One region of the Cellvibrio sp. PSBB023 genome, then DNA from elsewhere that is predicted to be linked to it. Evidence: predicted binding sites of a transcription regulator. Region 1 holds the regulator's gene; each other region holds the start of a gene.
The links. The regulator PhoB, encoded in region 1, activates phosphate uptake and scavenging genes when phosphate is short. The targets are predictions, from matches to a motif close to TGTCATAAANNTGTAACA.
Positions count from the first base shown of each region.

Region 2: B0D95_RS09290 (PstS family phosphate ABC transporter substrate-binding protein) is a predicted target of PhoB. The motif match lies at 6,898-6,915, and genes of this name have one in related genera.
Region 3: B0D95_RS15520 (alkaline phosphatase PhoX) is a predicted target of PhoB. The motif match lies at 2,317-2,334, and genes of this name have one in related genera.

Region 1 covers NZ_CP019799.1:3,168,206-3,177,934, reverse strand. The annotation lists gene B0D95_RS13825 (hypothetical protein) at 1-378, opposite strand, end outside; gene B0D95_RS13820 (cold-shock protein) at 640-849, shown strand; gene B0D95_RS13815 (ABC transporter transmembrane domain-containing protein) at 1,031-2,803, shown strand; gene B0D95_RS13810 (lytic polysaccharide monooxygenase) at 2,899-4,092, opposite strand; gene phoR (phosphate regulon sensor histidine kinase PhoR) at 4,421-5,704, opposite strand; gene phoB (phosphate regulon transcriptional regulator PhoB) at 5,855-6,553, opposite strand; gene ubiA (4-hydroxybenzoate octaprenyltransferase) at 6,683-7,507, opposite strand; gene B0D95_RS13790 (chorismate lyase) at 7,644-8,267, opposite strand; gene B0D95_RS13785 (HU family DNA-binding protein) at 8,404-8,679, shown strand; gene B0D95_RS13780 (dicarboxylate/amino acid:cation symporter) at 8,760-9,729, shown strand, end outside.
Region 2 covers NZ_CP019799.1:2,092,642-2,102,370, forward strand. The annotation lists gene phoU (phosphate signaling complex protein PhoU) at 30-752, opposite strand; gene pstB (phosphate ABC transporter ATP-binding protein PstB) at 773-1,549, opposite strand; gene B0D95_RS21110 (PstA family ABC transporter permease) at 1,629-2,084, opposite strand; gene B0D95_RS09280 (hypothetical protein) at 2,081-3,316, opposite strand; gene B0D95_RS09285 (ABC transporter permease subunit) at 3,332-5,623, opposite strand; gene B0D95_RS09290 (PstS family phosphate ABC transporter substrate-binding protein) at 5,805-6,776, opposite strand; gene B0D95_RS09295 (ClpXP protease specificity-enhancing factor) at 7,009-7,446, opposite strand; gene B0D95_RS09300 (ubiquinol-cytochrome c reductase) at 7,575-9,729, opposite strand, start outside.
Region 3 covers NZ_CP019799.1:3,589,031-3,598,759, reverse strand. The annotation lists gene B0D95_RS15525 (UDP-2,3-diacylglucosamine diphosphatase) at 1-770, shown strand, start outside; gene B0D95_RS15520 (alkaline phosphatase PhoX) at 779-2,251, opposite strand; gene B0D95_RS15515 (ZIP family metal transporter) at 2,411-3,157, opposite strand; gene B0D95_RS15510 (thioesterase family protein) at 3,160-3,564, opposite strand; gene B0D95_RS20865 (hypothetical protein) at 3,577-4,002, opposite strand; gene B0D95_RS20860 (hypothetical protein) at 3,960-4,376, opposite strand; gene B0D95_RS15500 (HDOD domain-containing protein) at 4,498-5,901, opposite strand; gene recG (ATP-dependent DNA helicase RecG) at 6,199-8,319, opposite strand; gene B0D95_RS15490 (hydrogen peroxide-inducible genes activator) at 8,341-9,255, opposite strand; gene B0D95_RS15485 (SDR family oxidoreductase) at 9,397-9,729, shown strand, end outside.

The sequences.
Region 1 (9,729 bases):
TTGCAATAGCGCGAGTTGTTCATTGCCCAAATACTTCTGGGCAAATTCCCAGGGCGCAACGCCGTTGTGCCAATCGCAATTCACTACGGCAAGGGTTGCCAGGTTTTGCGCAACGGATGTTTTTAAATAGGGGCGATAATTCTTGTCCTGCGCGAATTGTGCAAACTTATCCAGCTCGGCCACATAAAAGTTGGCGTCGCGCGTAAATGAAACTTGATGGATGCCCGCTTGTTCCATAATCGCTTTTACGTACAGGGGTTTTAAGGTCGCTGCCGTGGCGGGCCAATCGGACAAGGTGAAGGTGCCGGTCTGCGCCAGAGTGGTGTTGGAAAAACAGATTACCAGTAATAAGAAGCTGCGTTTTAAGAATGACAACATGATGATTTCCGCCAAAATAAATGCCCGGGAATTATACCTTCTGCGCCCCGCACGGGTGACAGCGCCGGGAAAAGTTAAATGATTGACTTTGCCTCAAAGGCGTGTAGACTTGGGCTCAGCTTGAAAGTACGTCTAATATTTATGCACCACATTTCGAAGTTCCAGTAATAGAATTTTGTCCTGTTTACATAAGTAATTCCCACATTTCCAGCACAATCGCCCCTCGGGGTAATCCTTACTTTTGTATTAATAGGTAACACTATGTCTAAAACTACTACTGGCACTGTAAAATGGTTCAACGAAGCTAAAGGTTTTGGTTTCATCGAACAAGAATCTGGCCCAGATGTTTTCGCTCACTTCAGCGCTATTTCTGGTTCAGGCTTCAAAACCCTGGCCGAAGGCCAAAAAGTTAGCTTCACTGTGACCCAAGGCCAAAAAGGCCCACAGGCTGAAAACATCACCGCTATCTAATTCCTTACGGATTTAGAAGTGTGATTAAAAAGGCGAGATGAGAATCTCGCCTTTTTTATTGCCGCTATTTTATGACTGCCCCCCCGGCCTGACAAAGGTCACCACTCACTCCCCCGCTGCTTGTATTTAGATTCCGCTCCCCCAATCTCCTGCTGATCTGTCACTCCCTTTGGGAATTCTTATGTCCACTGCTTTGACTCGCCGCCAGATTCTGGTCGATTTACTCATGCCTTATAAATCCCGTATTGCCGCTGCGCTGCTTGCCTTGGTGATTGCGGCCGGTTGTGTGTTGTTGATCGGGCAGGGCCTTAAACAGGTGATCGATAAGGGGTTTGTGGCAGGGAGTGCGGAGTTGCTCAATATCGCCTTATTGGGATTGTTGGGCGTCATTTTGCTGATGTCGGTGGCGACCTATGCCCGTTTTTATCTGGTCTCCTGGTTGGGGGAGCGCATTACGGCTGATTTGCGTCGCCGGGTGTTCGCCCACCTGCTGACCTTGTCGCCGGTATTTTTTGAGCAGAATCGTACGGGCGATGTGCTCTCGCGCCTGACCAATGACACCACCCAGTTGGAGACGGTGATTGGTTCCAGCGTCTCCATGGCGTTGCGTAACGCACTCTTATTGCTCGGCGGTCTGGTGATGTTGGCGGTGACCAGCTTGAAGTTAATGGCGTTGGTGCTGGTGGCGATTCCGTTTGTGCTGGTGCCGATCATTGCCTTTGGGCGTCGGGTACGCAGATTGGCGCGCGCGAGTCAGGATTCGGTGGCCCATGTTGGCGCTTATACCGACGAGGTGATCCACGAAATTCGCACAGTACAGGCTTATGGGCATGAAGCGGCGGCGGGTTCTGTGTTTAATCAGCGGGTGGAGGCGACCTTTGCCACTGGCGTCAAACGGGTACAGCAGCGAGCGCTGTTAGTGGCGGCAGTGATTACCCTGGTATTCAGTGCGGTGGCCCTGATTTTATGGGTCGGTGGCCACGATGTATTGGAGGGGCGGATCAGCGCGGGCGAGCTGTCGGCCTTTATTTTTTATGCGGTAATTGTGGCCAGTGCCATGGGCACGATTTCGGAGGTGATTGGCGAGTTGCAGCGCGCTGCCGGTGCGACCGAGCGTCTGGTGGAGCTGCTGGCGACACCTTCCAGCTTGCCACTGTGTACAGATCCCCTGCCCTTGCCGCAACCCGCTGCCGGTTTGGTGGAGATGCGCGCGGTGCATTTTGCTTACCCTTCCCGGCCGGATACACCAGTATTTGCGGGATTTGATTTGCGGGTAAATCCCGGTGAAAAAATTGCCCTGGTCGGCCCATCCGGTGCGGGCAAAACCACGGTATTCCAACTGCTGCAACGCTTTTATGATCCAGCGGGCGGTCATGTGCTGCTCGATGGCGTCGATCTGAAAGATGCCGACCTGCACGCGGTGCGTGCGCGCATTGCCTTGGTGCCGCAGGATCCGGTGATCTTCGCTGCCAGTGTGCGCGACAACGTGCGTTACGCTCAGCCGGAGGCGACTGACGAGCAAGTCATCGCCGCGTGTGAGGCGGCATTTGCGCTGGAATTTATCACCCAATTGCCAGAGGGATTGGATACCTATTTGGGGGAGCGTGGTGTGCGCTTGTCCGGCGGGCAAAAACAGCGTATCGCCATCGCGCGTGCAATTCTGGCGGATCGACCCATCCTGTTGCTGGATGAGGCCACCAGTGCACTGGATTCCAATAGCGAGCAGGTGGTACAGCAGGCGCTGGAGCGGCTCATGCAAAATCGCACCACCATTATGATTGCGCACCGCTTGTCCACGGTAGTCAATGCGGATCGTATTCTGGTGTTGCAGCAAGGGCGCATTGTGGCGACGGGCACCCACACTGAATTACTGGCGCAGAGTGAGCTTTATCAACAACTGGCGCGCTTGCAGTTCCAACAGGAATCACCGGGCGAGCAGCCACCGCTGGTGTAATGGGTGGGTGAAAAAAACGGCCATCCCTGAGGATGGCCGTTTTTTTATGCAGTCCGGAACAGACTTGCAGGACAGTTCCGGTCAAGCAGGTGCGATTACTGGCAGCTGCGTACCAGCGACCAGGCATTTTGCCATGCCCAGCCAGTACCTGGCGCATAGGGGCCGCCAACAGTACACCAGCCGCCAACAGTACATTGATACTCACTGCCCGCATTAACGACTTTAGCGCCGGTCGCGTAGGTAGCACCATTTACGTAGGCGGGAGATGTGCAGTTACCGGTAGAGACAGATGAGGCTACGCTGGATGAACTGGGTGCAACGCTGGAGCTGGAACGGCTGGATGAGCTAGGCGCAACACTGGACGGTGTGGATGAAGTGGTGGAGCCACCGCATGCTCCCAAATCCAGCCAGTGAGCGTATTGGCCATTGCTGCTCTCCGGGTTGTTACCTTGAGTCCAGTAGTTAGCCTGGTAACGCTTGCCGTTGTGTTGTACTTGGGTTGGGTTTTGGTAAGCAATGGTTGGATTCCAGATACCCAAGCCAGCACAGGTGTTATTGGAAATGCTGGAACCAGTCGAGGAGTTTGAGCTAGTCGAGGCCACGGAGGACGCTACTGAAGAGTTTCCACCGCCATTACCATTGCCGTAGTTTACGTCAATACATTGATAGAAGCCTTCAGCTGCGTCTCTTTCCCAGTCACGTTGCCAGATGCTGTATACGATGTGACGGCCAGTACGTTGTGGCATCTGAACGGTGTGGTAAGAGAATTGTTCCTGATCCGCTTTACCTGAATCGTGAATCAATTCCAGATCAGACCAGCGCAGTGGTTGCGCGTGGTTGTAACCTTCTTTGGTGATGTAGTAACGGAAGTACATGGTTTTGTGTGCAGCAGTGTTAGTCCACACAAATTGCAATGGGCCTGCACTGACGTTGGTCGCTGGCCAGTCGGTGCGCGCTAAATCCATACCATAAAGGTTAGAGCGGCCTACGGAGCAAAGACGGCCATCCGGAATAAAGTATTCGTGGTTGTCGCGCACACCGCCGACAGCCACTTCCTGTGGGGTGTAGAGGCCGCCGTTACCGGCCGCTTTGGCGGCGATACAGGCTGGGTGAGTCGGGTTTTCAATGCCGTTTTCTTTACACTGAATCACACGGCTTTTAGGCGATGATACATAACCATGTGCGCTGGCATCGGCGATGGCAAACAATGAACTGAGGCTGATGATTAAGGCGGATACACCGCAGTTTTTAAGGCTGAGGCGTGAGTGCCACTTATTGATGTTGTTCACTCTGAATCTCTCCTACGGGAAGTAAATAATAATAACCGGTGTCACTTGAGTGACGCGGCAACTTCAGTGCAGTCATTCCCGGCAGGGTGGCGCCAGGGAATTTTGCATCAGCGGTGAGTCTAAAATGACAACGTTGTACTGGCGAGTTCGACTTTCAGTTTGGACAGTAATAGTTTGGGTAAAGCGTTCGAGTTTTGGCATTAATTGTGATTAATGCGGAGGAAAAAAATACGTTTGCTGCAAAGCTGAAAAAATTGTGATGCGCATCACTTTTGTGGTGTGAGGCGCAAATGCGATAAAAAATAATGAATGCAGTCGTTGCGGGTTGTTACTGCGGCAGTGCAAAGACGCAAATAAACATACTGCCTTTGCCCAATTCGCTGGTAATTTTTAACTCGGCGTAATGGCGCATTAATACGTGTTTTACAATCGCCAGACCTAATCCTGTGCCACCAGTGCCGCTATTGCGGCTGGCATCAACGCGGTAAAAGCGCTCGGTCAAGCGCGGAATATGTTGGGCTTCTATGCCGGGGCCATTATCGCTGACCGAGATGTAGAAATTCTTTTGATCCTGCCATAACAAAATCGTAATGCGCCCTTCTTCCTGGGTGTATTTGATGGCGTTAATCACTAAATTGGAAAAGGCACTGTGCAGTTCCTTTTCATTGCCCGGCAGCAACAGTGGGCGTGTTGTGTTGTTGCACACCAGCGTGAGTTGCTGATTTTTTTCCTTGCTGAGTACTTCAGCTTCACTTTTTACAATGCTGAGCAATTGTTCGATATTGATGGGCTTGTGATTATGGCCCGCTTCCGTCGTCTCCAGTTTGGACAGCACCAATAAATCGTTGATCAGGAGCGACATGCGTTTGGCTTGCTGCAGCATTTGCTGTAGCGGTTTATCCCAACTGCGCACTGTGTTGTTATCGGCGAGGGTTTCCACGTAGCCGTTGATCACTGTCAGTGGTGTACGCAATTCATGGGAGACGTTGGCGATAAAATCCTGGCGCATTTTTTCCAGGTTGTGCAATTGCGTCACATCACGCACCACAATCAAGCGCTCGTGTTTACCAAAGGGCGTGATTTGAAATTGCAGGTATTTGGAGGGAAAACGCGGCGAGGGAATTTCCAGTGGCTCACCGTAATTGCCCTCTTCAAAATAGGTCACAAACTTGGGGTGACGAATAAAATTGATGACCGATTGGCCCTGGTCTTTGGTATTCAGGGCGAGCATGCGATGGGCGGCGGGATTCCAGAAATCCAGGTGGCCGCGGGCGTCCAGAATAATCAGACCATCCTTGAGGGCAGAGCTGATTTCCTGAATGCGCTTGATCACGGCTTGCAGGTTATCTTTTTCAATGCGCTGGTCGCGCTGCAACTGGTAGATGTTGTCGAAAATCTGCCCCCAGATACCACTGGCCTCGGGCGGGTGTTCGCTCTCGCGTTTGAGCAGCCATAGGTTCAGGCGGCGCATCTGCCACAGCATCCACACAATGTAGGCGCCGCAGCCCAGTAGCAGCCAGAGTGCGTAGTTGTCGCTGAAAAAACCGACCACACTGCAAATGGCGAGAATAATCAGAATGCGCTGGAGTTCAGCGCTGAAACCTTTTAACAAGACCTAAACCTCGTGGCACAAAAGCGAGCACAAAGAGACGGACAGTCCTGCAAGACCATCGGAGGGATGGATCCCGACGATGAGCCTCCAGGGATGGATTTACGGCGTGTCTTGCAGGACTGTCCGTCTCTTTGTGCGAATTCAGGGTAATCAGGCTTCGATGCGGGTGGAGAAGCGATAGCCTGTTCCGCGTACGGTCTGGATCAGGTCTTCGTGACCGTCGATGGTCAGCGCTTTGCGCAGGCGGCGGATATGCACATCGACCGTGCGCTCCTCCACATACACATTGCCGCCCCACACATGATCCAGCAGTTGGCTGCGAGTATAGGCTCTTTCTTGATGGGTGAGAAAAAACTCCAGCAGGCGATATTCGGTGGGCCCCATATCGACTGACTGATCGTGGATGGTCACGCGGTGACTGGCCGGGTCCAGGCACAGGCCCTGCACGGTGATGGGCGCAGCGGTAATTTGCGGGTCGGCGCGGCGCAGAACCGCTTTCAGGCGGGCAACCAGTTCGCGCGGCGAAAAGGGTTTGGTGATGTAATCGTCGGCGCCTACTTCCAGCCCCTGGATTTTGTTGTCCTCTTCGCCCTTGGCGGTGAGCATGATAATGGGGGTGCTGGCGGTGACTTCATCGCGCTTCAGGCGACGCGCCAGTTCTATGCCGCTGGTGCCGGGCATCATCCAATCCAGCAGAATCAGGTCGGGTTTTTCGTCGATAATCAGGCTGTGGGCATCCTGCGCATTGCTTGCCTCCAGCACTTGGTATTCAGCCATTTCAAGCGCAACGCGCAGCATATCGCGAATGGCGGATTCATCGTCGACGATAAGGATTTTACGACCGGTCATAATTGTCTGCCTAGATAAAACCTGGGTAAGCTTCACGGGTTTGTGAAGCTATTGTTGCAGCTTATTTAATAAGTTCAGTGTTACATATTTATGACAGGCTAAAAATTTATGCCGCTACTTCAGTGCGTCCTAGCGAAAGTAGTAATCGGTAGCGACCCCGACAAATATCGCCACACCTACCCAGTTGTTGTTTAAAAACGCCTTGAAGCAGGCCTCGCGTGCGCGAAAACGAATCAGCCATTGTTGATACGCAAACAAACCACCTGCCACCGCCAGGCCCAAGTAGTAGAGCAGCCCCAATGCAAAGCGGTCTCCCACCAGAATCAGCGCGTAGAGCGACAGTATTTGCAGTATGGCCGTCATGAGGCGATCCTGCTCGCCAAACAAAATCGCGGTGGATTTCACCCCGATTTTCAAGTCGTCGTCGCGGTCTACCATGGCATAAAAGGTGTCATAAGCCACTGTCCAGAGTACGACGGCGAGGTAAATCAGCCAGATATTTTCATGCAGCGAACCCGCTTCAGCAGCGTAGGCCATGGGCACGCCCCACGCGAATGCGGCGCCCAGTACTACCTGTGGCAGGTGGGTGTGGCGCTTCATAAACGGGTAGCAAAAGGCGAGCAATAAGCCGCCTACCGACAATTCGATCGTGAGCAGGTTAGTCATCAGCACCAATACAAATGCCAGCAGGCACAGGCCGATAAACAAGCCGATCGCCTCTCGGCTGGAAATGGCGCCGGTGGCCAGTGGGCGATCTTTGGTGCGCGCTACGCTGCCATCGATCTTGCGGTCGGCAAAATCGTTAATCACACAACCGGCGGCGCGCATCACAATCACACCCAGGGTAAAAATCAGCAGGTTTTTCAGGCTGGGCACCCCCTCGGCGGCCAGCCACAGGGCCCAGAGTGTCGGCCAGAGCAACAGCAGGGTGCCTATGGGGCGATCCATGCGCATCAGGCGCCAGTACAGCGGCAGCTTGTGTTTGAGGGTGGCGACAATACCTTGTGGCAGGCCAGTGTGTGGAGGTTTCATCGCCGCGGTGGATTTAGCCGCGCGGCGCGGTTTGTTGGGAGTTGTCATAAGCCAGATTTCAAATAAAAGCCGTCGTTAGAGGTAATGACTTGTTATTGGTTGTTATAGGTTGATGTCCGTGCAACTGCTCGCACAGCGCGGGCAGGAACACCTCGCTCACCAACAGCGGTTTACCTTTCAGCGCAAATACCGAACGTCGTCCCCACAAGGGATAGGATTGAGCGATGGCGGCAGGCACATAGCCATCATCGGCGTTAAATGCCGCCACTGCAATGGGGCTGCGTGTTAAGTGCGGCTGACTGAACAAAAAGGCACCCAAGGGGCGATTGCCCTGTTTGCGCAAGTGGCGTAATTCGCCAGTGAGGCTGGACAGGGGCAGCACGCTGCGCGCAAACACCCAGGGCTGCTGGTGGCCGCGCAATACTACCTCGCGGATCAGTGCATAACCGGGGCGCGGCATATGCAATGCGCGCTGCTCATCAGGGCTTGGCAGGGCGATGGTCTGGCGCAACACATCCACAGCAAAGTGGTTATCGCTGAGTGCGATCAGGCGCGCGGTGAGCGAGCCACTGTCATCCAGCCAGGTGTTTAGCATGGCGGGCGGGCGGCACTGGGGGGCAAGTTGCCGGCGCGGGCACCAGCGGGAACGGCGGTGATGAACTATGGCACTGGGCAAAACCATCTCCTCTGCCTGGCTGTGAGCGGGCGCAGTTTATCAGCTTGTATTGCCCCGAGTGAGGAAAAACCGGTGCCAAGTCTGCCGCAACTGACTGCAAGCAGGTAAACTCCCGTCTGCTACTACTAAAGGAGAGCTCATTATGCATAAGACCGATATTGTTGTTGCCCTGGCAAATACCACTGACCTGGGTGTAAATAAGGCGGACCTGGTTGTCTCGGCATTTATCGAACAGATCACCAATGCCTTGGCCCGCGGTGAATCGGTTGCCCTGTTGGGGTTTGGTTCTTTCAACGTCAGTGAGCGCGCCGCGCGCGAGGGTCGCAACCCACAGACTGGCGCGACTATCCAGATCGCGGCGAGTAAAACCGTGACCTTCAAGGCCGGTAAAGCCCTCAAAGACGCAGTCAACGAATAAGCTTTACCTTCTTGCCCTGCGGTGCTTAGTCGCCGCAGCGTTCTTTCCTCGACATTCCATAATTCCAAGAGGCCTCATCTATGTCCCTGACTAACAAGATTTTGCTCGGCATGTTGCTGGGTATTGTGGTTGGCGTGATTTTTAACCTGATTCTGGGCGTGGATGAGGTCAACAAAATTCCCACCACCCCGCATGGACAATGGCTGCAGACCTTTGTCATCAATGGTGTACTGGATGCCATTGGCCAGGTGTTCGTGGCCTCGCTCAAACTGCTGGTTGTGCCCCTGGTATTTGTCTCGCTGGTGTGCGGTGCGGCATCGCTCGGTGGCCATAGCCGCATGGGTGCGCTGGCCACCAAGACGATGGCGCTGTATTTATTGACCACCGCGTTGGCCATTGCACTGGCGATGGGGGTGGCGGTAATTGTGCAGCCGGGTGGTGATGTGGATATGGCCCTTGCCTCCAGTTTTGAAGCGCCAACTGCCCCATCAGTTAAAGATACCTTTGTAGGCATATTTCCCAGCAACCCGATTCAGGCGATGGCCGAAGGCAATATGCTACAAGTGATTGTCTTTTCAATTCTCTTTGGGGTGGCGATTGCCCGTACGGGAGGCACTATCGGCGCCAACATGGCGGCCTTTTTTGAGAACCTGAATCAGGTTGTGCTTAAAATGGTCATGCTGTTGATGCAATTGGCACCTTATGGCGTGTTCTGCCTATTGGTGAAATTGTTTGCATCCCTGGGGTTTGGCGCCATTCTGGATCTGGCCAAGTATTTCTTTACTGTGCTGTTTGTCTTGATGCTGCACGGCTTGGGGGTTTACGGCGTGTTGCTGAAAACCTTCTCCGGGCTGAATCCGGTGATTTTTTTCCGCAAAATGTGGAAGGTCATGGTCTTTGGTTTTAGTACTGCTTCCAGTAATGCCACCCTGCCGATCACTATGCGCACCGTTGAGCACGATTTGGGGGTGGACAACAAAGTATCCAGCTTTTCGGTGCCGCTGGGCGCCACCATCAATATGGATGGCACCGCCATTATGCAGGGTGTTG
Region 2 (9,729 bases), 1.1 Mb from region 1:
AAAAATGCAGCGTGCGCCAAATGACGGGCTTATTCCTCTTTGGCATTCACATTTTCAGTGATCTGCTCAAGGTTGGCGTGACGAACATCCTCACCATTGACCAGATAAATCACGTATTGCGCCAGGTTGCGTGCGTGATCGCCAATACGCTCCAGCGCCCGCAGTGACCACATGATATTGAGCACCCGGGTAATGCTGCGCGGGTCTTCAATCATAAAGGTCACCAGCTCGCGCATGGCGGTGCTGTATTCCATATCCACTTGCTTGTCGGTTTGCACCACGGTCAGTGCCAATTGCATATCCAGACGGGCAAAGGCATCCAGTGCGTCTTGCAACATACGCGATACGTGGCCGCCAATATGGCGCACCTCAATATAACCGCGCGGCGACAAACCATCTTTGTTCATGGCAATGGCCTGACGGGCAATTTTGGTGGCTTCGTCGCCAATACGCTCAAGGTCGGTGATCGCCTTGGTGACGGCGATGACCAGGCGCAAATCGCTGGCAGCCGGTTGACGACGGGCGAGAATACGCACGCACTCCTCGTCGATCGCCACCTCCATAGTGTTGACTTTGGTGTCCGAGCGAACCACCTGCTCGGCGCGCTCCACGTCAGCGTCAATCAGCGCCTGGATGGCATCGTTCACCTGACGCTGGGCCATACCGCCCATTTCCGACAGGTGAGTGCGAATCGCTTCCAGCTCTATGTTGTACTGTTGCGAGATATGATGAGTGTGACTTGTAATATCCATAACCATGATGCGCCTCCGCATTAACCGTAACGGCCAGTGATGTAGTCTTCGGTTTGTTTTTTACTGGGGTTGGTAAACACTGTGTCGGTAAGATCGTGTTCAATCAAATCGCCCATGTACATAAACGCCGTGTAATCGGAAACGCGCGCCGCCTGCTGCATACTGTGCGTCACAATTACGATGGTGTATTGGTGCTTTAATTCGTTAATCAATTCTTCAATTTTCAGCGTGGAAATCGGGTCGAGCGCTGACGCTGGTTCATCGAGCAGAATGACTTCCGGCTCAATAGCAATCGCGCGTGCAATGACCAAACGCTGCTGCTGCCCGCCTGATAAACCGAAGGCATTTTCATGCAGACGATCCTTTACCTCATCCCAAAGTGCAGCGCCTTTGAGTGAATTTTCTACGACCTCATCCAGTACACGCTTGGATTTGACACCTTGCAAACGCAACCCGTAAGCGACATTTTCATATATCGATTTAGGAAAAGGATTCGGCTTTTGGAACACCATGCCGACCTGACGACGCAGCTCAGCGACATCCACACTTTTTTCGTAAATATTTTCACCGTCGAGCAGGATTTCACCTTCCACACGGCAGGAATCCACCAAATCATTCATGCGATTAAAACAACGTAACAGTGTGGATTTTCCACAGCCTGAAGGACCGATAAATGCAGTCACTTTTTTCTCAGGAATTTTCATGCTCACATTATTCAATGCGCGCTTTTGATCGTAGTACAAGTTGAGGTTTTTCACTTCAAGCTTGATGGGTTCCACCAGTGCAGTCGGGGTCATATAGGTGCCTGCTGTTTTAAAGACAAAAGTAAAATCACTAGAGAATTTTTGTTAATGCGCAAGTGCAACCGGTATCCGCTTAATCGGATGCACCACGATACTTTTCACGCAAACTGTTGCGGATTTTGATCGCCGTAATATTGAGGATCATAATCAGCAGGACCAAGGTAAGTGAGGTGGCATAGACCAAGGGGCGTGCCGCCTCCACGTTCGGGCTCTGGAAACCCACATCGTAAATATGGAACCCCAGGTGCATAATTTTTTGATCCAGATGCAGATAGGGATAGTTGCCATCCACTGGTAACGCCGGTGCCAACTTAACCACACCCACCAACATCAGTGGCGCCACTTCACCGGCAGCGCGGGCAATTGCCAAAATCAAACCCGTCAACATGGCCGGTGTCGCCAGCGGTACCACCACTTTCCACAGGGTTTCCGCTTTGGTTGCGCCCAAGGCCAAACTGCCTTGGCGAATTGTGCTGGGAATACGCGACAAACCTTCCTCGGTAGAGACGATAACAATGGGCAGGGTCAAGAGTGCCAGCGTGAGCGACGCCCAAAATAATCCCGGTGTACCAAAGGTAGGAGCAGGCAGCGATTCAGGATAAAACAGTTGATCGATACTGCCCCCAGGATGTACACAAAAAATCCCAAACCAAATACGCCGTACACAATCGATGGCACACCGGCAAGGTTGTATACCGAGATGCGGATAATTTTTAACAGCGTGCCTTGCTTTGCATATTCACGCAGATAAATAGCGGCGAGAATTCCCAGCGGCGTAACCATAATCGACATCACAATCACCATAGTGATGGTGCCAAAAATAGCGGGGAAAATACCGCCTTCCGTATTCGCCTCGCGCGGCTCGTCAGCCAGGAATTCCCAGAGGCGATCAAAGTATTGACCCAACTTGCCAAACACCCCCAGTACATTGGGACGGGTGACGCGCACTATGTGATCAAAACCAATAACAGCTTGCTTGCCATCTGCAGTGCGCACCATCAACTTGTCGCGTGTTGCTTGCGCGAGTATGTCGTCGCGCGCTTTTTTCACTACCGCATATTCCGCTTCCAAGGCGGCACGACGCTCGGCAAATTCGGCATCAGCCGCCGCCATTGCCGCGCCCTGCACACCGTTTAATTCCAAACGACGGCGCTCAAGACGCAGGTCATCCATGCGCTTATTGATGCGACCAATATCGACTTTCTCTATGCGATGTACCTGCGCATGTAAATCCAGTGCACGCGTCAAACGTTGATCCAGTTGCATCCAGAAGTCAGCGTTAGCCAGTTCACTGACTTGTTGCTCGCCTTCTTTAATCGCAACGGGGTAGCCATAAAAGTTGCCCCACTCACGGCGCTCAATCGCGACCGCATCAGTCGGGTATTCCCAGGGCTTCATGCCAATATCCAGGTACCACACAAAATCGCGGCCACTGATATCGCGGTTACCCATCTTGAACAGGTGACGGGTAATTAACTCAACATCGTCGGCAATCTCGTAACCACCATCGCGCGCTACCGCCGCAGGAATAACTTCATCGCGCACCGCTTCGCCCATGATGATGTGAGTCTGGCCGGTGCGATCCACAATGCTGGTTTGCAAAATGTCAGCGGGCCAAAAGTGACCAAAGCCCCGTACCGCAATCAACCCAAGCAGGCCGATAACCATGATCATACACAGCGCGATTGCACCACCGTTTAACCATATCCAGGGCGATCCGCTACTAAACCAGGAGCTATTTTTACTTGCCAATTTTTTCATCGGATTTATCACCAATTACAAGTTGCTGTAGCGTTTGCGTAAGCGCTGACGTATCACTTCTGCCAGAGTATTCATCACAAAAGTGAGCGCCAATAACACCAATGCGGCTAAAAACAATACCCGGAAGTGGGTGCTGGCCACGGCGGTTTCCGGCAACTCCACCGCAATGTTGGCCGAGAAGGTACGCATGCCCTCAAAGATATTAAAGTTCACAACCGGACTGTTACCGGTGGCCATAAGCACAATCATGGTCTCCCCCACAGCGCGACCAAAGCCCATCATCATCGCCGAGAAAATACCTGGACTGGCAGTGGGCAATACCACGCCAACTACGGTTTGCCAGCGGGTTGCACCGAGCGCCAATGAACCTTGGGTCAGGTGACGTGGCACACTGAATACGGCGTCTTCGGCGATAGAGAAAATAGTGGGGATGACCGCAAAGCCCATCACAATACCTACCACCAAGGCGTTGCGTTGGCTGTAGTCGATTCCATTTTCGGTAAACCACTGACGCATGCTGCCGTCAAAAAACCAGACCTCTGTAAACGGACTGGCGGCAACGCAAGCCCATACCGTGAGGATAATGGGTAGCACCAGAATGACAGCCTCCCATCCCTCTGGCACGCGATTACGCAGTGACTCGGGGCAGCGACTCCATGCATAACCCGTCACCAACATAATGACCGGCAGCAAAATCAGGATGCCAAATATCGCCGGCAGGTGATCTTCCACAAACGGTGCCAGCCACAAACCGGCCAGAAACCCGAGGATTACCGTGGGTAGCGCCTCCATGATTTCGATGGTTGGTTTTACCAGGCCACGCAGTTTGGGAGTCATAAAATAGGCGGTATAGATAGCGCCCATGACTCCCAGTGGAATTGCAAACAACATGGCAAAAAATGCGGCTTTTAATGTACCAACAGAGAGCGGCACAAAACTCATTTTGGCTTCAAAGTTGTCACTGCCTGAGGACGCTTGCCAAATATATTCCGGCGCATCGCGGCCCTCGTACCACACTTTTTTCCAGAGTGAACTGAATGAAACTTCAGGGTGTTTGTTCCAGACATTTGCCACGCTCAAGGTGTCGGTTTCATCCAACAACAAACTGCGATTGTGAATAGGTGAAATAGCGAGTTGCTTGATGGGATGATCACTCACCGATTCAATCAACAATGTGCGCTGGGAGGTCGCGTAATAAATACCGATATTGCCCTTGTCATCGCCCGCCCAGAAACCGCGACGCGCATGTTCAGGTGTAATGCGGGTAATCGCACCAGCCAGCGCATCAAACCCGCGTACATATTTCAGCTCATAAATATTGTCCGGGTTGCGCACCAGAAACCATTGGCTCAGGGCGCCCTTGTCAGTACCAATAATCAGCGAGGCAGTGCCCACTAAAAATTCCATCCGTGTGATCTTGCCATCGCCAATCACTACTGGCGGCTGCACTTTTACATCGCTGGGATTAATCACGTTGTACAACACCAGTTGCGACTGATCAGTCGCTATAACTATATGCTGTGCACGGTCGTCGATTTGTATGGCAATCGGCTTGCTTCCTGCCGGCAATGACGGCAGGGGAAACACTTCCTGATTGATACTCACATCGCCGGTAATCATGTTGTGGCTGCTGCTGTAAATCGCCAGCAGCAAACGCTGGTCAGCCGTCATTGCCGCCAACACAATCCCGCTGCCCGTCTCTTGCACCGCCAACTGTGTCAATGCAGAGCCCTGCTCATCCAACTGCAAGGGAGCATCACCCAAGGGGAATAACAGACTGGGTGTGATTTGGCGTTTGTCTTGTGGATAGCTGAGAGCATAATCCGCTTTGATGACGGCAACCTGGCCATTGCTGTAACCATAGGCGACCAAACCGTAATCCGGGGTGCTGGTGGCAATACGGGTAAAGCTGGCATCCGTCGCATGAGGTACTTGGGCATTCAGTACCTGACTGCCATCGCTGACATTAAAAAAATGTACGGCACCACTGCGCTTGAAACTTGCTCCGATTTCCTCATAGCGCTCTAACGTCAGGTGCTCTGTTGGATCGGTGGCCTGCTGTTGTAATTGGGCTGAGGTGTAACTGTGAATAGGTTCAACCGACGCACCGCGAAACAGCGGCGCAATCTCGGAAAACAAGTAAAAGAAAATCAACCCAAGCGAAAACACGACGGCAAGTCCGGCGGACATTACCCCGTAACGCGATAATTGATCTTTAAATTTGCGAATGCTGCGCAATTTACTGCGCTGCTCGCGATTGGGCATCAGGCTCTGGATTGGCTTTGCCGCTGTAATGGGTTCGGACATGGTCTACTCACCTGTTTATCGTCTGGCACAAGAATCCTAGCAATCGAAGATGACACTTTTGTTACAAAACCCCGAAAACTGTCATCCGACTGTCATATTTCTCTCTGGCTTCATCCATAAAAAAACGCCGAACAAGTCGGCGTTTTTTTATGGCAATCACGCGGGATTAATAGCGCAACAATTATTTCTGCAAGTCAGCCAGGGCTTTGTTAACCATAGTGGCTGGCAATGGAATATAGCCATCGCGAACAACGGTTTCCTGACCTTGTTTGGAAAGGATCAGTTTTACAAACTCTAACTGAATCGCATCCAACGGGCGGTTCGGGTGCTTGTTGATGTACATGAACAGTACGCGCGACAGGGGGTAAGAACCGTCCAGGGCGTGAGTGGCATCTGCAGCGATATAAGGCTGACCATCTTTTTTGGACAGGGGAACAGCGCGCACACCAGAGGTAATGTAACCAATACCAGAGTAACCAATGCCGTTGATAGATTCAGAAACACCCTGCACTACCGATGCTGAACCGGGCTGCTCAAGAATGCTGGATTTGAAATCGCCTTTACACAGAGCTTCATCTTTAAAGTAACCGTAAGTGCCTGATACCGCGTTACGGCTATAGATGGTGAAATCGCGATTTACCCATGCACCGGTCAAACCTACATCCCCCCAACGGGTCAGGTCTTTGGCACCGCCGCACTTGCGTGTAGCAGAGAAAATAGCATCCACCTGGGGAATGCTCAGGCCTTCAATCGGGTTATCTTTATTGACATACACAGCGAGCACGTCAATCGCCACAGGCACAGCCGTTGGCTTGTAACCATGCTTGGCTTCAAACGCCTGGATTTCTTCGGTTTTCATTGCGCGGCTCATAGGGCCGAAGTTGGCAGTACCTTCCGTCAAGGCTGGTGGTGCAGTAGAAGAACCGGCACCTTGAATCTGGATATTGACGTTGGGATACCACTTTTTGAAATCCTCTGCCCAGAGCGTCATCAGGTTATTAAGCGTGTCTGAACCGATTGAGTTAACGTTACCGGATACACCGGTAGTGGCTTTGTACTCTGGCAGCGCTGGGTCAATTGCAGCCTGCAATGCAGTGGCACAAACCATAGAGCCGGCCAAAACCAACCCTTTCATAATTTTCATAGCGTTCATAGAGCGCTCCATCAGTGATTACATGAGTAATGAATAGTGTGTCTAACCGTGAAGGGTTATCCCTTCAGTGATAATCACTTTACCCAGCAAATATGACAGTTATGTGACCAGCAGAAATTTTTGTCACAAATGTGTCGCACAAACGTCACACGCCCAGCGTGTATTGCTCCATCACCAGACAAATAGCAAAACACCAGCCGAAGCTGGTGTTTAAGGGGGGTATGCAGAGGCGTTATTTAACCACGCGCAAACCGGGTCGCTTGGCGGGTGGAGCATCACCCGACGTACTTGTACCGCCGCCACTGGGCACGGGTGTAGGACCGCTGGGTGGCGGTGGCGGTGGTGCAGGATTTGGCTCGGGTTCAAACATCATGCCCTGCCCGTTTTCACGGGCATAAATGCCCAAAATGGCACCGCAAGGGATGTAGAGATTATTAACTACACCGCTAAAACGCGCATTAAACGACACGGCGGTATTGTCCATAAAAAAGTCTTTAATCGCCGAGGGGGAAATATTCAGAATAATCTGGCCGTCTTTGTTGACGTGCTGCTGGGGCACCTGGGTTCCGGTCACATGGGCATCAACCAAAATATGGGGTGTGCAGTTGTTATCCAAAATCCACTCATAGACAGCACGTAAAAAATAAGGGCGACTGGACGTCATGGACATAAGTATTTCCTTGGTCTGATCAGGGCGAGACAAGCTGCAATTTACCCTGTTTTGGTGCTTTATAAAACCAACAGGGCTTAAACAAAAAGGGCGACCTAAGTCGCCCTTTTGGGTGTCATTTACTGCAATCAGTGAATTTCTCGCCAGAACTCACGGTTCAGGAAGTAAACAAAGATAAACAGAATAACCAAAAAGCCTAAAACATAATAACCAATCGCTTCACGCTTAACTGCCACTGGCTCGGCAAGGTACTCAAGGAAGTTCACCAGATCATACATCGCCTTGTCATACTCAGCGGTTGTCATAGTGCCTTTTACTTTACCTTCCACCAAAGCGCCGCAGTGCTCGTCCATTTCCACTTCACCCACATCGTTGCGCAATGCACCGCCGTGATGATTCAGTTTTGGACCTGCACCGCACTCCAACAGACCTTGTGGGCCAATCAGGACGTGAGGCATACCGACGTTCGGGAATACGCGGTTGTTAACACCCCAGGGGCGGGTTTCATCTTTGTAGAAGTTGCGCAGATAGGTGTACAACCACTCCGGTGAACGCGCACGGGCAACCAGCGTCAAATCCGGTGGTGCAACACCAAACCAGACTTTGGATTGTTGTGGCTTCATCGCAATTTCCATCAACTGACCAATGCGTTGACCGCCAAAAATCAAATTCTCTTCCATGGCACTGTGCGGGATATCCAGGTCATCGGCAATGCGCTCAAAGCGAGAATATTTGGCCGAGTGACACCCCATGCAGTAGTTCACAAAGTATTTGGCGCCACTTTGCAATGACTCTTTGTTACGCAAATCGGGCTCCATTTTGTCACACGGAATAGCGCCGCAATCAAATGCACCGCCCGCCGCTACAGCTTTGATTGGCACAATCATCAAAATCAGGAAGAGCGCAAAACCAGCAAGTACCACAATGGCAGGCAGGCCTTTCGCTTGGGTGCGAGTGGGTTCAACCAAATCTTTATCGCGCGCAGCCAAGGCTGGCAATACGGCAAAAATCACAGCCAACACAAAGCACAGCACCAACAAAATCGCCGGAACATCACCGCCAATATAGTCCACACCCATCCATGCAAAGATTACGGCAAACACACCAGAGACAATCCAGGAGGCTTTTGATTTCGCTTTCTCTGGGCTGGTGGTGGTCCATACAGGCATAGTCAGGAAGTAAGCAAAGTAGAATGCGGTAGCAATTTGCGACAACAAGGTTCTGCCTTCGGTAGGCGCCTTCACACCCAAATAACCCAACACCACAAACATAGCGGCAAAGGCAATCAGCATGATGCGAGGGATATGACCACGGTAACGCATGGATTTCACTTTGCTGCGATCAAACCAGGGCAGTACAAACAGGAGCGCAATCGCCGCACCCATCGCCACAAAGCCCAACAGTTTTGCAGTCAGAACCATTGGGCCGACTTCGATTTGCAGAGTTACTGCACGCAATACCGCATAGAAAGGGGTGAAGTACCAAACCGGTGCAATATGGGTTGGGGTTTTCAGGTTGTTTGCTTCTTCAAAGTTAGCGTATTCCAGGAAGAAACCGCCCATTTCCGGCATGAAGAACATAATGAAGCAGAAGGCAAACAGGAATACAGTAATACCAACCAAGTCGTGCACGGTGTAGAAAGGATGGAAAGGAACGCCGTCGCGTGGAATGCCGTTTTCATCTTTGTTCTTTTTGATTTCAACACCATCGGGGTTGTTGGAACCTACTTCGTGCAGCGCCAGAATATGCATGACTACCAGTGCCAGCAGTACAATCGGCAGCGCCACAACGTGCAAGGCAAAGAAACGGTTCAAGGTGATGCCGGAGATGAGGTAGTCACCGCGAATCCACTCAACCAAGCCATCGCCCACCACTGGAATCGCACCAAACAAGGATACGATTACCTGTGCCCCCCAGTAAGACATTTGTCCCCATGGCAACACATAACCCATAAAGGCTTCTGCCATCAGGACCAGATAAATAGTCATCCCGAAGATCCACACCAATTCCCGTGGGGCTTTGTAGGATCCGTACATCATGCCGCGGAACATGTGCAGGTAAACAACAACGAAGAACGCAGAGGCGCCGGTGGAGTGCATATAACGCAGCAACCAACCGTAATCCACATCGCGCATAATGTATTCAACAGAGGCAAAAGCACCTTCAGCGGATGGGTTATAACTCATAGTCAACCAAATACCGGTAACCAACTGGTTAACCAATACCAACAGCGACAGAACACCGAAGAAATACCAGAAGTTGAAGTTTTTGGGCGCATAGTAT
Region 3 (9,729 bases), 420 kb from region 1:
TGATCAACGCCCGCACCGTGTGGATTTCCGATATCCACTTGGGCTTCCGCGATTGCAAGGTGGACTACCTGCTGGACTTTCTCAACCGTATCCACTGCGACACACTTTATCTGGTCGGTGATATTGTGGATTTGTGGTCGCTCAAACGCCGCTTTTGCTGGCCCGCCAAGCACTATCAGGTGATGCTCAAGTTCTACGAACTGGCAGCCAAGGGGATGCGTGTGGTCTATGTACCGGGCAATCACGATGACCCTATGCGCCACTTCAGCGGCGAACTATTTGGCCCTATCGAAATCGCCCATGAACACGAATACGTCACCGCCGATGGCAAGCGCCTGCTGGTCATGCACGGCGATGCCATGGATGCCTATATCAACCACAGTTGGCTCAAACGCGTGATTGGCGATCACGGCTACGAGCTGCTGTTGTTTATCAACCGTTGGTCAGACCGGCTGCGCAAGTTGGTGGGGCGGCCTTATTTTTCGCTGGCGGGCCTGATTAAAAGCAATATCAAAGGCGCCAAGGCGGCCATTGCAACCTACGAAAAAGAGGCGCTGGCGGAGGCCAAACGACGCGGCTATGACGGTGTGGTCTGCGGCCATATCCACTACCCGGCGCTGCGCGAGGAAGGTGGATTGCGCTATGCCAATTGCGGCGATTGGATCGAAAGCTGCACCGCCCTGGTAGAGGATCACCAGGGCGTGATGCGCCTGTTGCATCACAGCGATACCATTCAATGGCAAGCACTGGAGCAGCGACACCCCGCCTGAAACGAGGCTTAACCGAGTTTATCCATACCCTTGGCGCGACTGCGCAAATTACCCCAAGGGCCGGTAATGGCGAGGGTCAGGCCGGGGCGCTGGATATTGACGAATAAGGTAGTGCCGTCGGGCGAGAAGCAAGCACCGCAGAATTCGCCTTTATCGGGATGAGCGTTCATCGCCAGGGTGTAGATGCGCCCATCAGGGGTGAGGCCGCGCAGGTAGTTGACGGTATCGGGCGTGTCGGAATAGCTATCCTCGCAGATGATCAGATCGCCCCAGGGCGCAACGGCAAGGTTGTCACAGGATTCCAGAATCGCACGGTTATGGGTTTCGTAAAGCAATTCCATGACCCCCGGCTGCTCCGCTTCGCGCGCCGTGCCTTCAAAAGGGCTGGGTTCATAGCGCCACACCTGGCCAATTTTGAGCGGGCCGCCGCTGGTGGCAGCAAACAGCACCTCTCGGGTTTTGTCGTCGCGCAGGGCAAAAGCCAAACCTTCACCGCGCGCAAAAATGGCGGCACCCTTGGCTTCGCCACGGATGTTCAAATCGCCCTCGGGCGCGGTGACTTCGTCCAAATCCACCCACTCGCAGCTAAATCGCTGGCGCATGGCTACAGCTTGAGCCTTGTTGTCGGCGGCATCTTCAGGCCAATTGCGGGTATTGGCACTTGGCCAACCGCGAATCGCCAGCGCCTGCAAACGCCCACCTGCCACCAGTTTGCCGGGGGTTGTGGGGATAAAGCGGTAAAACAGGCTGCGATCCGTATCTTCCGACAAGTACACAATGCCGCTGGTGCTATCCACCGCTGCCGCCTCGTGTACAAACCGGCCCATTGCTGTCAGTGGCACCGCATCTACCAGCCCTTTGCTGAGCGAGGGCACTTCAAAAATGTACCCGTGTTCGCGGCCATACCCCTGGGCTTTACCCAGCAGTGTCTCTTCGCAACTCAACCAACTACCCCAAGGCGTGGCGCCGCCAGCGCAGTTGCGCACAGTGCCGACCAAGCTCAGGTGGCTGCGCTCTATTCGCTGGCTGCGATGGCTGTAGATCAGGGTGCTGGTGCCGCCGTTAACAGGTAGATCGCCCAGGAAATCGTAACTCTTGGCGCCCGCCTGTTTACGGGCCAGATCCTTATCGCCACCAAAGGCATCCACTTCATCGCCAACGGAATCCAGCTCGTGATTGCGCACCAAAATGCATTTGCTGGCATCACCCGGTAGCGGAAAGGCCGCCATGCCATCCAGTGCACCGGGAGTAATCAGACCGTCGCTCATGCGATCCCCGGTGCGGGAAATCACTTTGTAGCTAAAGTCGCGCGGCAAATTGAGAATTCCAGCGGGATCGGCCAGTAGTTGGCCAACCTTATCAAGGCCATACACCGGGTCTTGCGCATAGACCTGCGCCTGCAATTGCAAGCTGCGTAAACCACCCAAGGCAATGGCGGTAGCACTGGCATTTTTAAGAAAGTGACGACGAGTCAAACGCATAACAGCAATCCCCTAATCAATAGATGGCCAGACCTGGCACAAGAGCGCTGTTTTTGACCTACCCATGTGACAAACAGATGACCGCCGGGTGATCCCGGGGAAAAAGAGGTTGAGCTGAAATGACCGCTATGCAGGCGACAGCGATTAACTAGCCGGGTTTCAGGCTTCCAGCGCCTGCAATGCCACGGCCACCACAAAACCCAGCGCCGCCACCAGCCCCGACATTTCATGGGTTTCGGCGAAGGCTTCAGGAATCATGGTTTCCACCACCATCGCAAAAATACCGCCCGCCGCCACACAGGTTACCAAAGCCTTGATATGGGCAGGCGCAGAGCCAAAAAACACTGCGCCAATAACCGCAAACACTCCCGAACACACAGCAATGCCCAGCCACAACCGCAGGATAAACCAGCCACCGCGCCCGCCACGGCGCATGCCCGCCGTGCTGGATAAGGCTTCGGGAATGTTGGAGATAAAAATCGCCGCGATAGTGGCCACACTGAGCTTGCCACCACTGGCAACCAGCAGGCCGATGGCGATGGATTCGGGAATACCGTCGAGCAGGGTGCCTGCCGCAATCGCCATACCGGTATTGGATGCCACGGGCGGCTGATGCTGAAAGCGCTTGCGGTGCTTCACTGCGGGCAGGTTGAGCTGATGGTTGATCAGCGAAAACACCAGTGCACCGGCCATAAAGCCGCCCGCAATCCACAGGATACTGACCTGCTCCAGCGAGCTGCCCACCAGTTCAAAACTGAGGGCAGCAACCAGAATACCGCTGCCAAATGCCATTACATAGGCGACAGTTTTGGCTGAAAAGCGGATAAACCACCCCAAGAGCGCACCAATCAGCAGCGCACTGGATGCGACAAATCCCCAAAAGCCCGCCTCCAGCCACAGGGGCATCGCTACGCCTCAAACCAGCTGCGCACAGTGTCGGGCAGGGGCACCGATTTGCCGTCTGTCGCACTCACCCATACCACCTTGGAATAACCTTCGGCAGCGGGTGTGTCGGGCTGTGCCTGGGTGTAAACCAGATACTTGACCATAAAGCTGGAGCGCCCCGGCTCACTCAGGAACACATCGATACGCAGCAGATCCGGGTGGAAAATCGGGCGCATAAAGGTGCAGCCAATGGTCACCACCACTGGATGGGTATCGCTCTTGAGCGGCAGGCCTTTTTCCAGCATCCACAAAAAACGCGCCTCTTCAAAATAGCGAAAATAGAGGGTGTTGTTCACATGGCCGTAGGCATCCATATCACCCCAGCGCACCGGGATTTCACAGGAAAAAAAGGGTTGGGTATCGCTCATAATGACTCCTGTTTAACGGGCTGCCTTTGCGGTAAAACTGACGTTCATACGCCCTAATCCCGCATAGTCAATTTGAATATCCGTATTCACGGGCACCTCAATCACGCCCGCGTAAGAACCGGTAATCACCGCCTGCCCCGCCACTATGCCCTGGCCACGGCTGCGCAAAAATTCTGCCAGCCAGTAGAGCGGCGCTCGCGGATGGGTATTGGGGTGCTGCCCCTGACGCTCTATCACCTCGCCATTGGCACAGGTCATGGTCACGGTAAAACTGCTGGCGCTGCGCGCGCTGCCGGAATCCACTTCCGGACCAATGAACAGGCCTTGATTCACCAGCCCGTCAGCGAGCATTTCCGGAAATTCGCAACTGGCCGGATCGCTGTAGCGGCTATTGATCAGCTCCAGTGCCATGTGGGTGCGGGCGATGGCGGCATCCACCTCTTCTGCCGTATAGGGTTCGGGTCGCGGGGGGAGATCCTTGCCGAAGAAGAAAGCCAACTCCGGCTCGATACGCGCGCGTTCACCCTCGGGGAGGTTTTGGTCCACAGGCTGACCGGCGCTACAGAATCGATGGTGCGGGTATAAATAGGGCCAATCACCAACTTGCCTTCCGGCGGCAACAGGCACTTCCAGCCGCCGATACTGTCGTCCATCTGCTCACACCAGCGCTCCGTCACAGCCGCTTGAATCGCCAGCGCCTGCTCCAGATTCTGCGGACGGCATGCAACCGGTAACGCATCACCTTGAGTGCCCTGAATACGGCGCTCAACCAAAATGGCAGCCGCATCGGCGGCGGGAAATAAATTAGTCATCAACACTCTCTCACTTGTCAGGCCGAGGCTCATGCCTCTGTGGATAAATCAGGTCACACTATAAACACAAAACCCCTCGCAAAAGGGGTTTTGGTATCACAGCCGGCAAACACAGGTCCGCTTAATGATGGGGTGCCAGCTCATTGGCGATGTGCTTCAAATCATCGCTGCTCTCGATAATATTCGCCACGGTGGTATAGGCTTTTTCCGGATCCAAATGCAAATCCTCAAACACCTGGGGCGGAATCGCCACTTTGGGGCCGCGACCAATGCTGTGTTGCTGCAACAGACGCTGGGCGACAAAAATCAGTTTGGCGTAGGTGGCATATTCCCCCTGATAATGCGGGTTGGTTTGATAGCGCAGGCCCACAACCACTTCCTCCGGCATAGACCAAAGCGACATGAGTGAAGCACCCAGTTGCTCGCGGGTAATGCCCAACAGATGGCGCTCAATCACCTGATGGTCCACATGGGGATTAGCATCGGCCAGCTCGCAGTAATTGTGGAAATAAGGCGGGAAGACTTCCGCCAGAATCAAATAGCCAAAGTTGTGCAGCAGGCCGCAGAGGTAGGCCATACCAAAACTGGGGCGATGGTCGCGCGGAATTGCCGTGACCAGCCCTTCAATGGTGGCCGCCATATAGACCGCTTGCTGCCAGTAAGGCAGGGCGCCATGAGGGCCTTCTTTGGGGATAGTCATGGCTTTGCCCAGCGACAAACCCAGCGCCAGATTAAGTACCATATCAAACCCCAGCACCCGTACTATGGCGTCGTGGATGGATTTGATTTTGCCCGGGGCCGAATAGTAAGGCGATGCCGCCCAACTCACTACCTGTGCCGCAAGGCTGGGATCGGTTTCCACGATTTGTGCCAGATCGCTGATATCCGCATTGGGGTTTACGCGCAGCTTGATAATGCGCTGGGCGGTATCTGACAGTGGCGGCAATTCCAGGGTTTCTTCCAGGCGCTGTTTGATGCGCAATTGGGTGAAGTTGCGCACAGCACCCAGGATCTGGTCGGCATCGCTGCTGCTGGTATCGTCAACTTCCAGTGGCTCCAGCGGCACGGCGATATCGCAAATGGTTGCATCGTCCATAATCTGCTGGAACTCTTCACGGCTGAAGCGCAACAGTTGTTTCTCGTCGCCCGAATCCGCCAGCAATTCATTGCGCTCCACCAGACTGCGGTCAATCAGCGTCAGGAGGCCGGCCAGCTTGGGCAGCGCCGGTATAGATTGCAGGTTGTGGGACAGGCAAAATTTATGGACATCCTCCGGCTTGGCAGCGTGCAGCTCGCGGCCTAAATGGCGATTCACGGCTTTGAGGTCCAACAGGCGGTCAGCGGCATAAATAACCTGAACACGACCCTTGGTATCTTGCAGAATGACTGATTTGGCAGCGCTCATAGTGCGTAAATGCTGGTCATGCCAAAGTGCTCTTTCATTCTCATCGAGCGGCACCTCAGAAATCTGATAATGCACATTTTGCTTGCTGAGCAATGATTGAACACTGGAAGGGACTGGCACGGCCTACTCCTCTGGTTGAAGATAACTGATTGATAAACATGGGGTTAGGCGACTCCTGAGCTAGTCGTGACCACGAGTGTAATGCAGCAAAACCATTTCTCATATAGCGCCCAGGAAGAATTATGAATACCCCCCTCCCCCTCACATAGTAGTTCCAAGCATAGCCGAGTTTTATCGGTGCCGAATAACAATCCAGCTGCAAAAGCGATTCTGTGTGCCAAAAAATACGACGGCGTTCACTATATTGAATGAAAAACGCGCCAGAGCGTTCAAGGTGCGATCAAACCCGTCGGATGATCAAACCTGGAGGTAGCGCTGGTTTTGCCCCAGCCAGCGCAATACCAGTTGTTCGCACAGTTGCGGGTAATCGCTCATCAACAACAAGGCGGCATCTTTGACAACCGGCAGCAAGTGGCCATCGCGCTGAAGGTCGGCAATCTTGAATTGCATTTCCCCGGTCTGGCGGGTGCCCAGCACTTCACCGGGGCCGCGCAGTTGTAAATCCTGTTCGGCGATATAAAAACCATCACTACTTTCTCGCATCACCCGCAGCCGCTCGCGGCCATTTTGCGACAGGGGCGAACCATAAAGCAGTACGCAGTGACTGGCCTCCGACCCGCGCCCGACCCGCCCACGCAATTGGTGCAATTGCGCAAGGCCAAGGCGCTCGGGGTTTTCGATAATCATCAAGCAGGCGTTGGGCACATCCACACCCACTTCAATGACCGTGGTGGCCACCAGCAAATCCAGGGTGTTGGCCTTGAAAGCCGCCATCACCGCCTCTTTTTCCACCGGTTTCAAGCGCCCGTGGATCAGCCCAATGCGCAAATGCGGCAGGGACTCAATGAGATTCGCCGCTGTCGCCTCGGCGGCTTGTGCTTCTAGGGCTTCGGATTCCTCGATCAGGGTGCATACCCAGTAGGCCTGTCGCCCCTGCTCACAGGCAAGGCGCACCCGCTCAATCACTTCCTCGCGGCGATTATCGCTGATCACCACGGTAGTAATCGGCGTACGCCCGGGAGGCAGTTCGTCGATGACCGAACAATCCAAATCGGCGTAAGCGCTCATCGCCAAAGTGCGCGGAATGGGAGTGGCGGTCATAATGAGCTGATGGGGACGCAACATGCCAGCCCTATGCTGCTCGTCGCTATTGGTGCCTTTTTCCGAGAGACTTAGCCGCTGATGTACACCAAATCGATGCTGTTCATCGATGACGATCAACCCCAGATCGGCAAAACTGACTGCCTCCTGAAACAGCGCATGGGTGCCGACCACCACTTGCGCATCACCACTGGCAATAGCCGCCAGTTGGGTGCGCCGCTCGGCCACCTTGAGTTTGCCCGTGAGCCAACCGAGCTTGATGCCCAGTGGCTCCAGCCATTTGCCAAAGTTGAGGCGATGCTGTTCAGCAAGGATTTCCGTGGGCGCCATAATCGCCGCCTGTTTACCGCTAGCCACGGCAGCCAATGCAGCAAGGGCCGCTACGACCGTTTTACCGGAACCCACATCGCCCTGAACCAGACGCAACATAGGAATCGGTTTGGCCAGATCATCGGCAATTTCATTCACCACCCGGCTCTGCGCGCGCGTCAAACTAAAGCCCAACTGGGCGAGAAAACCTTGCTGTAGCCGGGTATCCAGATTCAATCGATAGGCGCCATCGGCCTGGGTTTCACGGCGCAGCAATAACAAACTCAGGTGATGGGCAAGCAATTCCTCAAACGCCAGACGCTGCTGGTAGGGATGCTCGCCATCCATCAGCTGTTGGATATTGGCGTTGGTAGGCGGTTGATGCAGGTAGCGCAGCGCCTCGGCCAGCGGCACCTGATTAAGCTGGCGGCGCACCACCTCGGGCAGTAATTCCTTGAGAGCATGTTTGTCCAGCCAGGTCAGGGCCTGCACGGCCAGCGAACGCAAACGCGGCTGGGTCAAGCCTTCGGTGGCCGGGTAAATCGGGGTGAGGGATTGCTCCAGCGGCAGCGGTGCGGCGCTATCCAACTCATCGTATTCGGGGTGATACATCTCCAGCCCCGAGGCACCACGCCGTGTCTCGCCAAAAATACGCAAGCGCGTGCCGTTTACCAGCCGCTGCTTTTGCGCTGTATTGAAATGATAAAACCGCAGGGTAATAGTGCCGGTGCCATCCTGTACTTTGCACACCAAACTGCGCCGCTTGCCAAACACCACATCGCAAGCGCGCACCTCCGCTTCCAGCACTGCATTCACATTGGGCTGCAGTGCGCCAATCGGGGTGATGCGAGTGCGATCCATATAGCGCAGTGGCAGGTGGAGCAATATATCCTGCACACTTAACAGGCCAATCTTCGCCAATTTTGCAGACAAACTAGCGCCAACGCCCTTGATCGCCGTTACCGGAATTTGATCGAGCGTTTTACCGCCTACACTCACCGCGCCCATGGAGATAACAACAAGCGCGTTTTATTGACGACAGGCTTTGATTGCCGAACGCAGTGCATCAATGGCTTTGTGGCGCGGGAAACTGGCGCGCCATGCCAACGCCACCGTACGGCTGGGCGAAGGCTCGGTAAAGGGGCGCGTGACCAGCACCTCCGAGCTGTATAGCGAGCTTTCGGCCGCCGAGGCGGGCAGTATGGTCAAGCCCAACCCCGAAGCCACCATATGGCGCAATGTCTCCAGCGAACTGCCTTCCGCAGCGGTGCGTACATTGCTGCTATTGGCACTGGATTCCGCCCCTTGTTGCAAGCTTGGGCAGGTAGTGAGCACCTGATCGCGGAAGCAGTGCCCTTCCCCCAACAGCAGGAGCTGTTCGCTATTCAGATCCAGTGGATCTATCGCCTCTTTCGCTGCCAAGGGGTGATCTTTGGGCATCAGCACCACAAAGGGCTCTTCATAAAGTGCCTGGGTAACTACATCCGGTTCCACAAAAGGCAGGGCGACAATAATCACATCCAGCTCGCCATTGCGCAGCTTTTTGCGCAGGTTGTGGGTGTAGCCTTCCTCCACATAGAGCGGCATTTTGCTCGCCAATTGCTGTAGGTGAGGAATAAACTTGGGCAGCAAATATGGCCCAATGGTGAAGATAGCGCCTACCGACAGCGGGCTGCTGAGCTGATCCTTGCCGGCATCGGCCAGGTCTTTAATCGCCGCCGTCTGCTCCAGCACCAGATTGGCCTGAGCGACAATTTGTTCGCCGAGTGGCGTAGGCTGTACACGGGACTTGGTGCGCTCAAACAGCGCTACGCCCAGTTCATCCTCCAACTTTTTAACCGCAATACTCAAGGTGGGCTGACTTACGTAGCAACGATCAGCCGCGCGGCCAAAATGTTGTTCCTGGGCAAGGGTGACTATGTAGCGCAGTTCGGTCAGGGTCATAATACAGCTCCGTGAGATGGGCTTTTTAAAAAGTCAGGGCTTTTCTTGGAATAGCCTAAAACTATCAGATAAGCGCCATTTATCAAATACTAATTAACGCAACTTCACACCACAGGCGTCACAGGCCCACTGAAAACACCTATGAATAAACAATCCCCAACAGAAAAACTATTGATCGTCGGTTGTGGCGACATAGGCCAACGCCTTGCACGGCAGATCAACCCACTGGGTTATCAGGTCACCGGGCTGCGTCGCCAGCCTGTTACCGACCTGCCCTATTTGCGCTATCGCCAATGCGATGTCACCAACGCCGAACAACTGCATCCCCTACTAGCCGAAGGGTTTGACGTCATTGTTATCAGTATGACGCCTGCCGAGCGCAGCGATGAAGGCTATGAGAAGGCCTATGTAAATAGTTGCAGGCAGTTGATTAGCGGACTGCAACAACAGATTTATAAGCCACGTTTGATAATG